Linked DNA regions of Arcticibacter tournemirensis. The protein of the gene in region 1 interacts with the protein of each later gene in a pairwise test. Links are inferred from orthologs where the notes say so. Each region holds a gene or a part of one and is shown in the gene's direction. Other genes may lie near its edges.

Region 1 (7,695 bases):
CGATCTGGGCACCTAATATCTCTTTAGATGTTATAAGATGACGTAAATAAGCTTTTGAGTAAGTAATATCTGCAAAAAGATCACTGCCGGGACCAATGGGGGAGAAGTCGTTCTTCCACTTTTCGTTCCGGATATTTATGACGCCTTCGCTTGTAAAAAGCATGCCGTTGCGACCATTCCGGGTAGGCATTACACAATCGAACATATCAACCCCCAAAGCAATGTTTTCGAGGATGTTTACCGGTGTCCCTACTCCCATGAGATAGCGTGGCTTGTCTTTAGGCAAGATATTGCACACAAGGTCAGTCATCTCGTACATCTCTTCGGCCGGCTCACCTACCGATAAACCGCCTATAGCGTTCCCTTCCCGTTCAAAAGAAGCGATCACCTCTGCAGATTTTACGCGCAGATCTTTATAAACCGAGCCTTGTACAATAGGGAAGAGTGTTTGGGAATACCCGTATTTTGGTTCTGTAGAGTCAAACCGCTCGCAGCAGCGTTTTAGCCACCTGTGGGTCATGTCTACCGACTTGCTTGCATAGTTGTATTCGCAAGGATAAGGTGTACATTCATCGAAAGCCATGATAATATCCGCTCCGATGGTACGCTGTATATCCATCACTGCTTCTGGAGTAAACAGATGTTTTGATCCGTCGATATGAGAGCGGAATGTTACTCCCTCTTCCTTTATTTTTCGTACTTCTGTAAGTGAATATACCTGATACCCGCCGCTGTCGGTGAGAATGGGTTTGTCCCATCCATTGAATTTATGGAGCCCTCCGGCCTGTTCAAGCGTATTTAACCCCGGTCTTAGATATAGGTGATACGTATTTCCTAATATAATCTGTGCTTCTATATCTTCTTTCAGCTCCCTCTGATGCACGGCCTTTACGGAGCCGGCGGTGCCCACTGGCATAAAGATAGGAGTTTTAATAGTCCCGTGGTCCGTGCTAATCTCGCCCGCTCTGGCCTTAGAAAGCTTATCTGTTACTTCTAATCTGAATTTCATTTTAACACGCAAAGGTAGTTAAAAGCTTTCAGCTTTTGGCGTTGGCTTTTAGCAATTGGCAGTTAGGTATCAGCGATCAGCAATCAACTTGCAGCTCTCAGTACTAATATCTCATATCTCACATCCCATCTCTCATAACCCATAATTCATAACCCATTCAGCTGCCTTTTGCTTACCTTTGCCCAATAAATTATACACCATTGACTGATTACGTATTTTTATTTGTTTTTATACTATTACAGGCCGCTTTTATTATTCAGTTATATTTTATCGTGATGATGCATGGGCGGTTGCGCTCATATAAGAGGACAGACCCGGCTGACAGTGAGCACCCGCAGCTTCCTGTTTCTGTTATTATATGTGCCCGCAATGAGGAAAAGAACCTCGAAGAGAATCTTTCGCTTGTACTCGAGCAGGACTATCCTTCTTTTGAAGTGGTAGTTGTAAATGATTGCTCTTCCGACGATTCAGATCTCGTGTTGCGGCAGTTGTCGCAAAAATATCCGCATCTTAAGGTGGTGACTATTAAGGAACACGATCGCTTTAAACACGGGAAGAAATTCGCTGTTACTTTAGGTATAAAGGCGGCGTCAAACGAACATCTGTTGTTTACAGACGCCGATTGTCGTCCGGCAAGTGCAGAATGGATAAATATGATGCAGCAGAATTTCGTAAAGAATACGGAGATTGTTTTGGGCTACTCGCCATATTTCAGGGGGAAGGGCTTTCTGAATGCTTTTATACGGTTTGAAACTTTTAATACGGCGATAAATTACCTGTCGTTCGCCCTTGCAGGACACCCTTATATGGGCGTAGGCCGTAACCTCAGTTATACTAAATCGCTTTTCTTTAAAAATAAAGGTTTCGCCTCTCATATACATATTCCGTCGGGAGATGATGACCTGTTTGTGAATCAAAATTCCACCAGGGAGAATACAGTCATAGAAATCCGTCCCGAAAGCCAGGTATGGTCGTGGCCAAAAAGAACCTGGTCTTCTTACTGGAAACAAAAGATTCGCCACATGGGCGCTGGCAAAGCGTATAAGAAGAGCGACAAAGTAATCCTGTCTGTGCAGGCAGCGTCTGCCGGCTTGTTTTATTTATTATTGTTTGTCTTGATTGTTTTGAAGGCGCAATGGTGGATGCTTTTAGGGATTTACCTCGTGAGACTGCTTGTTCAACTGATAGTTTATTATCCCACTGCAAAAAAATTAAATAATAAAGACCTGCTCTGGTGGTTTCCGGCATTGGATTTGTCTTATAATTTTTTTATTATCGTGTTAAGCATTATTTCTTTATTTAAGAAAAAAGTCAAATGGAAGTAAATCCAAGTTTTTCGGCCAATGCGGTTAATGACTTTAATCTCGTTATACGGGCAAAAGAAGGTGATCAGAAAGCGTATGCCGATCTTATGCAGCGGTATAAGGACTCTATTTATTTCATGGCGCTGAAGATGGTGAATAACAAGGATGATGCTATGGATCTAACTATTGAAACCTTCGCCAAAGCCTTTGAGAATATTGAGAAGTATAAACCGGACTTTGCCTTTAGTACCTGGCTTTTCCGTATTGCCACGAATAATAGCATTGATTTTATCCGGAAAAAAAGAATAAACATGGTTTCCATCCATACGCTCACCGACGAGGGGGAGGAACGACAGCTGGAGATCAAATCGGATGTGTTAAATCCAGAGGAAAAATCTATAAAGAAGCAACAAAGCGAGGCCATCAAACTTATTGTTGATAAGCTTCCTTTGAGATACAGAACTCTGATTATGCTGCGATATTTCGATGAACTTTCTTATGAAGAGATAGCACAGCAGCTCGACCTGCCGTTAGGTACAGTGAAGGCCCAGTTGTTCAGGGCGCGCGATCTGATGGCTAATATTTTAAACCGAAGGAAAAAAACCAACCCAAGTGACTTCTGACATTATTTATCACTACTTCCCTGGTCTCAGCACGGCACAGAAAGAACAATTTGACAAACTTGAGGAGTTATACATCCTATGGAACGCCCAGATAAATGTTATATCCAGAAAAGATATTGAAAGTTTATATCTGCGGCATGTTCTTCATTCTCTTGGAATAGCTAAAGTGATGCCGTTTTTGCCGGGAGAGAAGGTGCTGGATGTAGGGACTGGCGGAGGGTTTCCGGGGATACCATTGGCCATTTTGTTTCCCGAGACCACATTCCACCTGGTAGATTCTATTGGCAAAAAGATTAAGGTGGTGAACGAAATTTCGAAGGCGGCAGGATTAACAAATATTAAGGCAAGCCATGCCAGGGCGGAGCAGATTGACGGGAAATTTCACTTTATAGTGTCGAGAGCGGTTACTCGTTTAGGTGATTTTTATCCCTGGATACGGGGTAAATTTGAAACGAAGTCGGGTAATGTTTTACCGAATGGCGTGTTATACCTGAAAGGAGGCGACCTGGAGGAAGAGATTAAAGAGAGCCGCTTAAAGCAAGTTAAGTTGTTCTCTTTAAGTTCTTATTTTTCAGAAGATTTCTTTGAAACAAAGTTTGTAGTTTATTTCCCTGCTCAATAGTTGTTTTATGCCTTCCTTATATGAAATAGCGCTTACCCTTATTCCGGGAGTTGGAGTGGTAACAGCCCGCAATCTACTGGATCAGTTCGGAGATGCAGAATCTGTATTTAAAGCGAAGCCTGCTCAATTAATGGCAATACCTGGTGTCGGACCTAAAACTGCCGGCAATATCCACGCAAAAGATTGTTTAACACGAGCGGAAAAGGAGCTTGCTTTCGTCGAAAAGTACAAAATCAGGATGCTTTTCTATACGTCAGAAGAATACCCTTCGAGACTGCGAAACTGTTATGATGCCCCGGTTTTGTTGTACTACAAGGGGAATGCAGATCTCAATAGCAGCAGGATAATCAGCATAGTTGGTACACGGAATGCAACTTCTTATGGGAAAGAATTAACGGACCAGTTGGTGGCTGATCTGAAGAAGCACGATGTTGTTGTGATAAGTGGCCTTGCCTACGGCATTGACGGAATAGCGCACAGGGCTTGTTTAAAGCAGGACATTCCTACCGTAGGAGTGGTAGGACATGGGCTCGACCGTATTTACCCCGCCCAGCACCGGCCTTTAGCCGAAAAAATGATGAGCAATGGAGGGCTGCTCACCGAGTTTCCATCAGGGACAAATCCCGACAGGGAGAACTTTCCTAAAAGGAACCGCGTTGTAGCGGGACTTGCCGATGCAACGATCATTGTTGAAGCCGCTGTGAACGGAGGTGCGCTGATTACTGCGGAACTTGCTAATTCGTATGATCGCGATGTGTTTGCATTTCCAGGGCGTGTTCAGGATGAATATTCTTCGGGATGCAACTATCTGATAAAAACCAACAGGGCAAACCTGATAACTGGCGTCAAAGATATCGAATACCTGATGGGATGGGAGGTTGAAGAACAACAGGAACAAAAACAACTCAGTCTCCCCCTAAATCTCTCTGTGGAGGAAAAGAAGGTTGTTGATATCCTGATGCAGAAGGGTACTATAGCTATTGACGAAATCTCAATCCTTGCACAGCTGCCTCACAGCAAACTTACAATGATTCTGCTTTCGCTCGAAATGACCGGAATTGCAATTGCCCTGCCAGGTAAAATGTACAAGTTATCTTTTACTCCGCAACATTCTTAGGATAATCATACAGTTTCTGGTCGCCTGTCCAGTAACTAATCATATCCCATTGGTCGAAAGGAAAATGTATAAGCACCATTCCACATGTCGGGATATTGTATATATCACTATCGCAGAGATTAACGGCAAGGTTAGTTAGACCGGGGTTATGGCCAATCAGTGCGGCGAAGTGATGTTTATTATCAAGCGAGTTAATGATGTTTAAAAGAGTTGATGAGGAGGCTTCGTAGATCTGTGGCTCTTTTATGATTGCGGATCGTTCAATGCTAAGCACGTCTGCAAAGCACTCTGCTGTAGTTAGCGCACGTAATGCGGGGCTTGTAACTAATATTTCGGGAATCAACCCTGCTTTAAGTAACCTGCCCGCCATTTCAGGAGCATTTTTTTGTCCCCGCCTGTTAAGAGGCCGATCAAAATCTTGTAATTCAGAATTTTCCCAGTCGGATTTGGCATGACGAACAAGAAGTATTTTTTTCATCCGGATATTAAAAAGACAGCCCAAAACCGGGCTGCACAATTATAAGAAAATCTTCTTTAGAAAGAGTCCCTATGACACTAAACGGTATAAGAAATTAAATAAAATCAGCTATTTTATTGAGGTCGATGTCGTACATACATTTAAAGTGCCCGAGCGGGCACTTCCGCCTGCCAAACTTCGAACAGGGCCGGCAGGGGAGAGCAACGCCAGCTTCGTAAACTTCGTCGACATGATATGGCTGAACCCCGAGCAGTTCGGGTACTGTACTACCCCAAATGGAAACAATGGGTTTATTAAAAGCTTCGGCAATATGGGTAAGACCGGTGTCAAAGCCAATTACTTTGTGAGCGTTTTTAACGAGATATACCGATTCGTTAAAACCGATTGTGCCGCAGGCATTAAAAATCTTTAATCCTACTGCTTCTGCTATTACCTCAGCGTTTGCAGCTACATCTTTTCCACCTAATAGTACAACGGGAAAATTCAGTTTTCGACAAAGTTCAATTACCTTCTCATTAGGCATCCTTTTGGTAAAATGAGTGGCTCCAATGATAAAAGCAATATACTGTTGCTGGTAACCGGGAGGAAGCAGTTTTTGCAGGTCAAAATCACCCTGCAGAAAATAGTCAACGGGAAGATTATCATTCTTCACGCCAAGGAATTCTACCGTTTTAAGGTAGCGGTCTACAAGGTGCACCGGCTTCACAAGATTAATTTTGTACCGGATGGCGAGCCATTTTTTCAACCGTTCCTTTTTGTAAGTAGACGATTTAACGCCCAGCTTCAGCTTAACAATGGACGAACGGAGTGTATTGTGAAGGTCAATAATATAGTCGTATTTTTCTTTCCTGAGGTCGCTAATCGTTTCATCCAGGGGCGATTTTAGTAAAAAAAGCTTGTCGATATAAGGATTGTTATCGACTATAAAACTAAAATTGCTCTTGGTAAGATAGTGCAATTCAACGTCCGGCAGCTGTTGTTTAATACAGCGTATAACTGGAGTAGTGTAAATGATGTCGCCTATTGAGCTGAAACGAATAACCAGTATTTTCAATTTTTTCCTTCCTTAGTTAACCAACTTTCTGTCCTTGAAAAAGCTGCTGATTTCATCAAGGTTCAGGATATTCAGGCAGTTCCCTGAAGATAACCCTCCTTTTCGGGCAGCAAGTACCCCATAGCGGCTATCATTAAATCCTTTATTACTGTGAGCGTCGGGGTTGACCGAAAGCATTACGCCTTTTTCAATTGCATATTGATGCCATCGCCAATCCAAATCTAAACGAAGCGGATTTGCATTTATTTCGATTACCACTCCGTTCGCCGCACATGCGTCAATTACCTTTTTGAAATCTACAGGGTATCCACTCCGCGAGAGAAGTAAACGCCCTGTTGGGTGCCCTAAGATAGTTGTATAGGGGTTCTCAATCGCTTTAATAAGTCGGGACGTAGCCTTTTCTTCCGACATTCTGAATACAGAATGTATAGAAGCTACCACAAAATCGAATGTCGCAAGAATTTCGGGAGAATAGTCCAGTGATCCATCGAACAGTATATCCGATTCGATCCCTTTAAATATTTTAAAAGGTGCAAGCTGCTGATTAAGCTGCGCTATTTCCTCGTGTTGTGCCAGTACCCTTTCCTCACTCAGTCCTTTGGCGTAGAATGCTGTTTTTGAATGGTCGCTGATGCCCAGATATTGTAGTTTTAGTTCATCACGGCAATATTCGGCCATTTCTTTTAACGTATTTACTCCATCGCTCCAGGTGCTGTGGCAGTGCAGCATTCCTTTAAGATCGGCATACTCCAATAGTTGAGGTAGCTTCTCTGCTTCAGCCAGGCTGAATTCTCCCCGGCCTTCCCGTAATTCGGGTTCTATAAAAGAGAGCCGGGCTTTACTGTAGATTTCTGCTTCATTGGCAGCTGCCGGTATATTATTATCGAGACGTTTGATCAGTTCGTCTATATGTTCTGAACTTCCGGTTTGTATCAGCAGCTCTTTTACAAAGTCTGCTTCATTACAAAAAGAAATTTGAAGCGATATTCCTGCCGGACTCACTGCTACGAGTGCATTTTCTTTCCTTTCGGTGACCGCCAGCCCGGGTATTTCATTTATTTTTTCGTAAATGCTATCGCTAAGCGGAATGGCAATCAGTACACCAATGTTGTCAATAATCTCACATTTTCTGCGGTAAGGACCTGTAAAAGAGATTTGCCGGGAAGGGAACAGTTGTTTAAGCCGGGCCAGCAGTTGTTCTGCCAGTTCGTGAACGTGAGCATATAAGAAACGACCGCTGCTAGCCATCTTGAATTCAATGGCCTTCTTTATTTCCTCCTGAGTTTTAAGTCCGAAACCTTTAGCTTCAATCAGGCGGTTCTCATTGCATGCGTACAATAACTCCCCCAAATTTTCTATTTCAAGGTCCTTCCAGATCACCAGTATTTTTTTAGGACCAAGGCCTTTGATACTCATGATTTCAATTATTCCCTCTGGAGTCCGGTTCCGGAAGTCCTCCAGTTCCTGCAATTCTCCGGTCTGTAACAG
Region 2 (6,138 bases), 3.2 Mb from region 1 along the record:
ACCAGTGATCAGAGTGTCAGAGTGAGTTAAATTCAACAAAATTTTCAATACAATGAAATAAATGCATAAGCAATGCCGTTCTATTTGTAAACTGCTAAACGGCATTGCTTATGATACATTTTTCTACTCTCCCTTCAGGCTTGTTTCCGGCAGAGGAAATGGAATACCCCTTATCAGAAACCCTTACTAACGAAGACGAACGGTTCTTTAATTCTCTGAAAGCGCGGCTTAACGAGTCGATGAAAGAACCCAGCCCGGAAACTATAGAACGGATCATGGATTACTCTTCGAGATTTACGATGAAGGAGTAATTATTATCTTTATGCATGCTAAAGAAAGATCGTTTTAAAGCGTTCGTAGAGTACTTTTCAACTCATCAGCCGGATGCAAAAACAGAACTTCACTACACAAACCCTTACGAGCTGCTGGTGGCAGTGATTCTCTCGGCCCAATGTACCGATAAACGGATAAATCAAATTACACCGGCTTTGTTCGAACGCTTTCCGGATCCATATACCCTGGCTGCATCTTCCGTGGAAGAAGTATTTCAATATATCCGGACCGTAAGTTACCCAAATAACAAAGCAAAACACCTGATAGGAATGGCCCGTATGCTCACAGGCGAGTTCCAGGGGATAGTACCCTCGTCAATAGAAGAACTTCAAAAGATGCCGGGCGTAGGTCGTAAAACCGCCAATGTAATTGCGTCTGTGGTATATCAGGCACCTGCAATTGCTGTAGATACGCATGTCTTCCGTGTGGCCAACAGGCTTGGACTGACTCAAAACGCCCGAACTCCCCTTTCCGTAGAAAAGCAACTAATGAAGTATCTGCCTAAAGAGACACTTGGTCGTGCACACCATTGGCTTATTCTTCATGGCAGATACATATGCGTTGCCCGCAGGCCAAAATGTGAAATCTGCCCCATAAGCTGGTTTTGCAAATACTATGAAATAGCGGGTAGTAGGTTGTAGGTTGTAGGTTGTAAATTTATAATAGCAATCCAGAACTCAAAATATTATTACGTATTTTTGATTAGTATTATTTCATAAACATGAAACAAACAACACTCAACTCGCAACCTACAACCTACAACTCGCAACCCGCAACTCATAACTCATAACTAATTTTATTAGCATTCAAAATAAATAACTATCTTTACAAATCAATAAACTAAATAAATGAGCAACGCAAGTGCAGATAAATTAAAGGCGTTACAATTAACGCTGGATAAACTGGAAAAATCATATGGTAAAGGCGCAGTAATGAAATTAGGCGATACTGCAGTAGAACCTCTTGAATCCATTTCAACGGGCTCAATAGGTCTGGATATAGCGCTGGGTATCGGCGGACTTCCTAAGGGACGTGTTATCGAAATTTACGGCCCGGAATCATCTGGTAAAACCACCCTTGCCATTCACGCCATTGCAGAATCACAAAAAAAAGGTGGAATCGCAGCATTCATTGACGCCGAGCATGCATTCGATAAGTTTTATGCCAGCAAGCTCGGAGTAGATATAGAAAATCTGCTGATTTCGCAACCCGACAATGGCGAGCAGGCGCTAGAAATAGCCGACAACCTGATTCGCTCGGGAGCAATAGATATTATTGTAATAGACTCAGTCGCTGCTCTCGTACCCAAAGGAGAGATCGAAGGCGAAATGGGCGACTCAAAAATGGGATTACAGGCACGCCTGATGTCACAAGCTTTAAGAAAGCTAACAGGTACCATTTCAAAAACGGGATGTTGCTGTATTTTCATCAACCAGCTTCGCGACAAAATCGGCGTCATGTTTGGTAATCCCGAAACGACAACCGGCGGTAACGCATTAAAGTTTTATGCGTCAGTACGCCTTGATGTTCGTCGCATATCGCAGATTAAAGATTCCGAAGAAGTTTCAGGAAACAGGGTAAAAGTAAAGGTTGTTAAAAACAAGGTAGCGCCCCCGTTCAGACTTGCCGAATTCGACATCATGTTTGGTGAAGGTATTTCAAAAGCGGGCGAAATAATCGACCTTGGAGTAGAATATGAAATCGTTAAGAAGTCGGGATCATGGTTCAGCTACGGCGACACCAAACTGGGGCAGGGTCGCGATGCTGTAAAACAACTACTGCTCGATAACCCCGACCTCATGGAAGAACTTGAAACACGGATTAAAGAAGCTGTTACAGCACATGTTTAACGATCAGTTTAGCTGAACATTTGAAAAAAGAGGCTGCAGAATTTCTGACAGCCTCTTTTTTTTCACCCTTATTCACTTCAAAATGGCTTAGCTATAGGATCGCCCCATTCTGGATTAACAGACACCGGAAATTCTCCTGACGGCATTGCAAAAACCTTCCCATAGAGGATGGTCTTCCTGTTCTTTTCGCACTTTACATTCTGCACCTTTACACCTTTTATATACTTCTTAGCAGAGTCGTAACAATATATTTGCACTGATAGATCTGAAACAACATTCAAAATACACATTCCCATTCTGGGGTTATTCCGATCGTCGTCGCTGCTGATCACTTTAGTAAACTTCTTCGTCGCAGGGACTGTTCCAATCTGAACAGACTCGGAGGCAAACATAAAAACATCCGCCTCATTTTGCACGGTGACGTCAATGCTCGCCACTTCGGCAGGCAGGCTTTCCTCTATACTTACTTCCATATAAGAGCTTACCCGGTCGAGAACAACACTCTGGCTCAGATCATCACTCCCAACCGTTATTGAAACCTTCTTAAAAAACAGGTCGTCATCCACAGCCGCAGATAGCGTCTTAGAAGTCGAAAGGGCAGTTGTGCCGCCAAAAGTGTTGTTGTAACGGCTACCTACTAAAACAACAGAATAAGTGCCCGCCGGAACCTGGTCCGTAATCTTCCCGAAATTGGCGTCGGTATCCGCCTGTTTCAAAGAATGAACCAGGTTACCGTCCTGCCCATAGATGAAATAATTCAGAAAATGAACATAATCTTTTAAAGGAACCGGATCTGACGAAATAAAACCGCCATTCTTGGTATCTGTGATTATCTGGCCGAACCCGTTTAACGTTAGGGTAAGCGAATGAAGATCGGACTCAGAAGAAGGGTTGTTTTCAGTCTTCTTACAAGAAGAGAAACATAATAACACGATGATGAATAATAAAGAAACTACTTTCACGGCAAGTCATTTTCCTGAAAATAGCATCATTCAACACCAACCTGTATTAAAAAAAATAAGAAGTTGATATTAATCAACTTCTTAAAAAAAAATTTACTTTATGGAAAAAATTTAATATGCGTTCTCTTCTCCTTTAAAGATATTGATCACTGTCATAAAAATGATCTTAATATCAAGCATAGCGCTCCAGTTTTCCATATACCAAATATCATGTTCCACACGTTTCTCCATAAGACTTGGATCTTCAGTTTCACCGCGATAACCATTTACCTGAGCCCACCCGCTAATGCCCGGCTTTAGAAATTGTCTTACCATATATCTGTCGATAATCGCACTATACTGCTCAGTATGTTTAAGCATATGAGGCCGTGGACCAATAACACTCATATTACCCAAAAGAACATTAAAGAACTGAGGCAGCTCATCCAGACTAGTTTTACGAAGAAACTGTCCGATTGGCGTAATCCGGGTATCATCCTTACGGGCCTGCATTTTATCACTTTCATTGTTAACGCGCATGCTTCTGAACTTATAGCACCAGAAAGGCTCGTTATTCCTTCCGCTCCGCAACTGTTTAAAAAACACTGGACCAGGGCTTTGCATCTTAATAATGATAGCAATAAGCGGAACAAGCCAGCTTAAAAGAAATACCAGAACAAACGTAGCAAAGACCACATCGAACGCTCTTTTTCTAAAGCGGTTCTGGATATTTTCAAGAGGTTCATTCCGTAAACTGATTACCGGAAACTCACCCAGGTAGCTAACTGTAAAAGGTGCGGCCAGGGAACCACTCAGATCCGGGACAAATTTCAGTCTCACACACTGTTTTTCAGCCTCCTCCAGCAAATACTTTGCTTCTGTCATCCTCTCAGGGGTCAACGAAACATATACATCCTTAATACCCCTGCTGGCTGCATCCGCAATCTGTTTGCAGGTAGAAGGCATGAGCCCCCCATTTTCATCAACATATAATGTTTCCTCATCATGCAGAAAGCCTTCGAACTTAAAGTTCTGACTCTTTTCAAGAAATCCCGCAAGACGAAGCCCTGTATTGTTCTTACCAAGAACAGCAACAGGGCGGCTCACATTAAAATGCCTGAAAAGCATAAATTCAAAAACAGTGCCCGTAAACCGGCTCAATAGAAATCCAAGAGTAACAACCGCATAAAATGCGAGGATAAAGCCCCTGGAAATACTATCGTCATTAGAGAATGTAATATAAAAGACGAACAATACCGCATGAAATGCTACCGCTTTCCAGGTAGCCCTGTAAATATTCACAAGATGCTCAAGAGTAGCGTCGCGGTACATCCCAAAAAGACTGGAAGAAAAAAACCAGATCAGATTACTTACTAAAAGGTAATTCTTATAGGGATAGCTGAATAATTGCGTATCAAATCCAAAAAGCAGATAATAAGCAAAAAGGAACGCAAGATTCACAAAAAGCACATCTGTTACAAGCAAAACAAGACGTAGTAGGTACAAGTAACGAGTTTGCATCGGCGTTAATTTTTGAGAGTTATTAATTATAGCAAAAATAACAAATTTTATCAACACAAGGCACTTTTGTTGATTTTTTTTAAATAAAATAATTTACTTAATATAATCTTAACAATTACAATCCATCATTAAGTGAGCAAAAGCACAAATTAGGCCCATTCATATAACTTCTTGCGAACCTTATTCCAGGCTTCCCGTATAAGCTGAAAAGTAACGCTTTTCCAATGATCAGACGTCTGCGGTTTATTAATTATCAGAATTTAACCATCCTTTATTTTGTATGTGGTATTCTCTGGATCCTTTCCACAGACTTTCTAGTATCGAGCTCTGTAAAAGCAGTTTCCAACGAAACCCCGTTTGCAATCCATTCATTCAAGGGGCTGCTGTTTATTTCCGTTTCATCCCTGTTCTTCTATTCGGTTAGTAAAAAAGCAACTACAGTTCAGCGAAAACTAAGTGAAGTAATGCAGCTCGGATTGATGGGCACGTTCGAAATTGAAGTAAACAACGGCCGGGTACTGCTTTCCGAAGAAGCGGCCACAATCTACAACATAGCACATAGGGTAACAACTATTGATCAGATACTTTCCAGACTGAACGCCGCAGAAGCGGCAGAAGTCAGAAAGACGCTGTCGTCCAAACTGGAGCATGGCACCATATACAATTTCATTCACGAACTTCATCTCTCTCCGGGACTAACCAAACATGTTAACGCGAGCTTCCGGATAAAAAGAGTAAAAGGAAACTCTTTCGTTGTAAAAGGAATTCTTCAGGATATCACCAGATTAAAGGAACTCGAAAACAAACTCAACAAAAGTTATATCGAAAAAAACCGCCTCGACATCATACTGGAGAATATCAGGACCATGGTGGTTATAACAGACTCCGAACGAAAAATCTCCTGGGTGAACAGGGCATTTGAAAATAAGCTGGGATACTCCCCCGATGAGGTAATCGGGCTGTGGCCTGCCGATATACTTTATGGCGAAAAAACCTCAGCGAACATGCTTACGAAAATTGAAGAAGCAGTAAAACAAAAAAAACACTTCACCGTCGAGTACGATATATATAAAAAGAACGGGGATACCATGTATGTAAAAATAAAAGGTTCCCCCCTTAAAAACGACGAGGGCGAGTTGCAGGGGTACATTATTCTGGCCGACGACATCACAGAAAGCAAAGAAAAGGAAACGCAGATAAGAAATCAGAACCTCTTTTTAAAAGAGATCACCTATTTAACCTCTCATGAGATCCGTCGCCCCGTAGCCTCTATCATGGCTTTAGTGCCGCTGCTGGAAGCGGCCGACAACCCTGCCGAAAGCAAAGAATGCCTCGATATGCTTCTCACTACTGCTAAAGATTTAGATCTGATTGTACGTGAAGTAAACCAGAAGATCAGCAAATTCGAATGTAATTAACGGTTCCCGACTTTATCAGATGCTAAATAACAGGCGATTTTATTATTATTTATTCAAAAACGCTGCGTTGATACC

What was found.
Region 2: the proteins of dprA (region 1) and recA interact in binary tests that used the Bacillus subtilis proteins (3 or more experiments, as listed by UniProt). The link is inferred for Arcticibacter tournemirensis from one-to-one orthologs.

The regions. Positions count from the first base shown.
Region 1 is NZ_VFPL01000001.1:4,561,687-4,569,381, reverse strand. Bases 2,815-5,620 are described here. They hold dprA (DNA-processing protein DprA), read left to right. Parts: upstream 2,815-3,565; coding sequence 3,566-4,675; downstream 4,676-5,620. Other genes in these bases: BDE36_RS18945 (glycosyltransferase family 9 protein), read right to left, coding at 5,248-5,620; BDE36_RS18950 (SixA phosphatase family protein), read right to left, coding at 4,656-5,153; rsmG (16S rRNA (guanine(527)-N(7))-methyltransferase RsmG), read left to right, coding at 2,926-3,558; BDE36_RS18965 (RNA polymerase sigma factor), read left to right, coding at 2,815-2,936. In the rest of the region: tRNA guanosine(34) transglycosylase Tgt, read right to left, coding at 1-1,009; BDE36_RS18970 (glycosyltransferase), read left to right, coding at 1,210-2,334; more of BDE36_RS18965, read left to right, coding at 2,325-2,814; more of BDE36_RS18945, read right to left, coding at 5,621-6,207; BDE36_RS18940 (DNA polymerase/3'-5' exonuclease PolX), read right to left, coding at 6,220-7,695. UniProt on the Bacillus subtilis protein: Protein that helps load RecA onto ssDNA during transformation. Binds cooperatively to circular ssDNA, is able to bridge different segments of DNA. Favors the loading of RecA onto SsbA- or SsbB-coated ssDNA and formation of RecA-DNA filaments.
Region 2 is NZ_VFPL01000001.1:1,319,336-1,325,473, reverse strand. Bases 207-3,182 are described here. They hold recA (recombinase RecA), read left to right. Parts: upstream 207-1,181; coding sequence 1,182-2,183; downstream 2,184-3,182. Other genes in these bases: BDE36_RS05640 (FimB/Mfa2 family fimbrial subunit), read right to left, coding at 2,261-3,145; nth (endonuclease III), read left to right, coding at 327-974; BDE36_RS05655 (hypothetical protein), read left to right, coding at 207-311. Also shown: BDE36_RS05660 (RNA polymerase sigma factor), read left to right, coding at 1-30; more of BDE36_RS05655, read left to right, coding at 111-206; BDE36_RS05635 (undecaprenyl-phosphate glucose phosphotransferase), read right to left, coding at 3,257-4,645; BDE36_RS05630 (PAS domain S-box protein), read left to right, coding at 4,870-6,063. UniProt on the Bacillus subtilis protein: Multifunctional protein involved in homologous recombination, DNA repair and competence.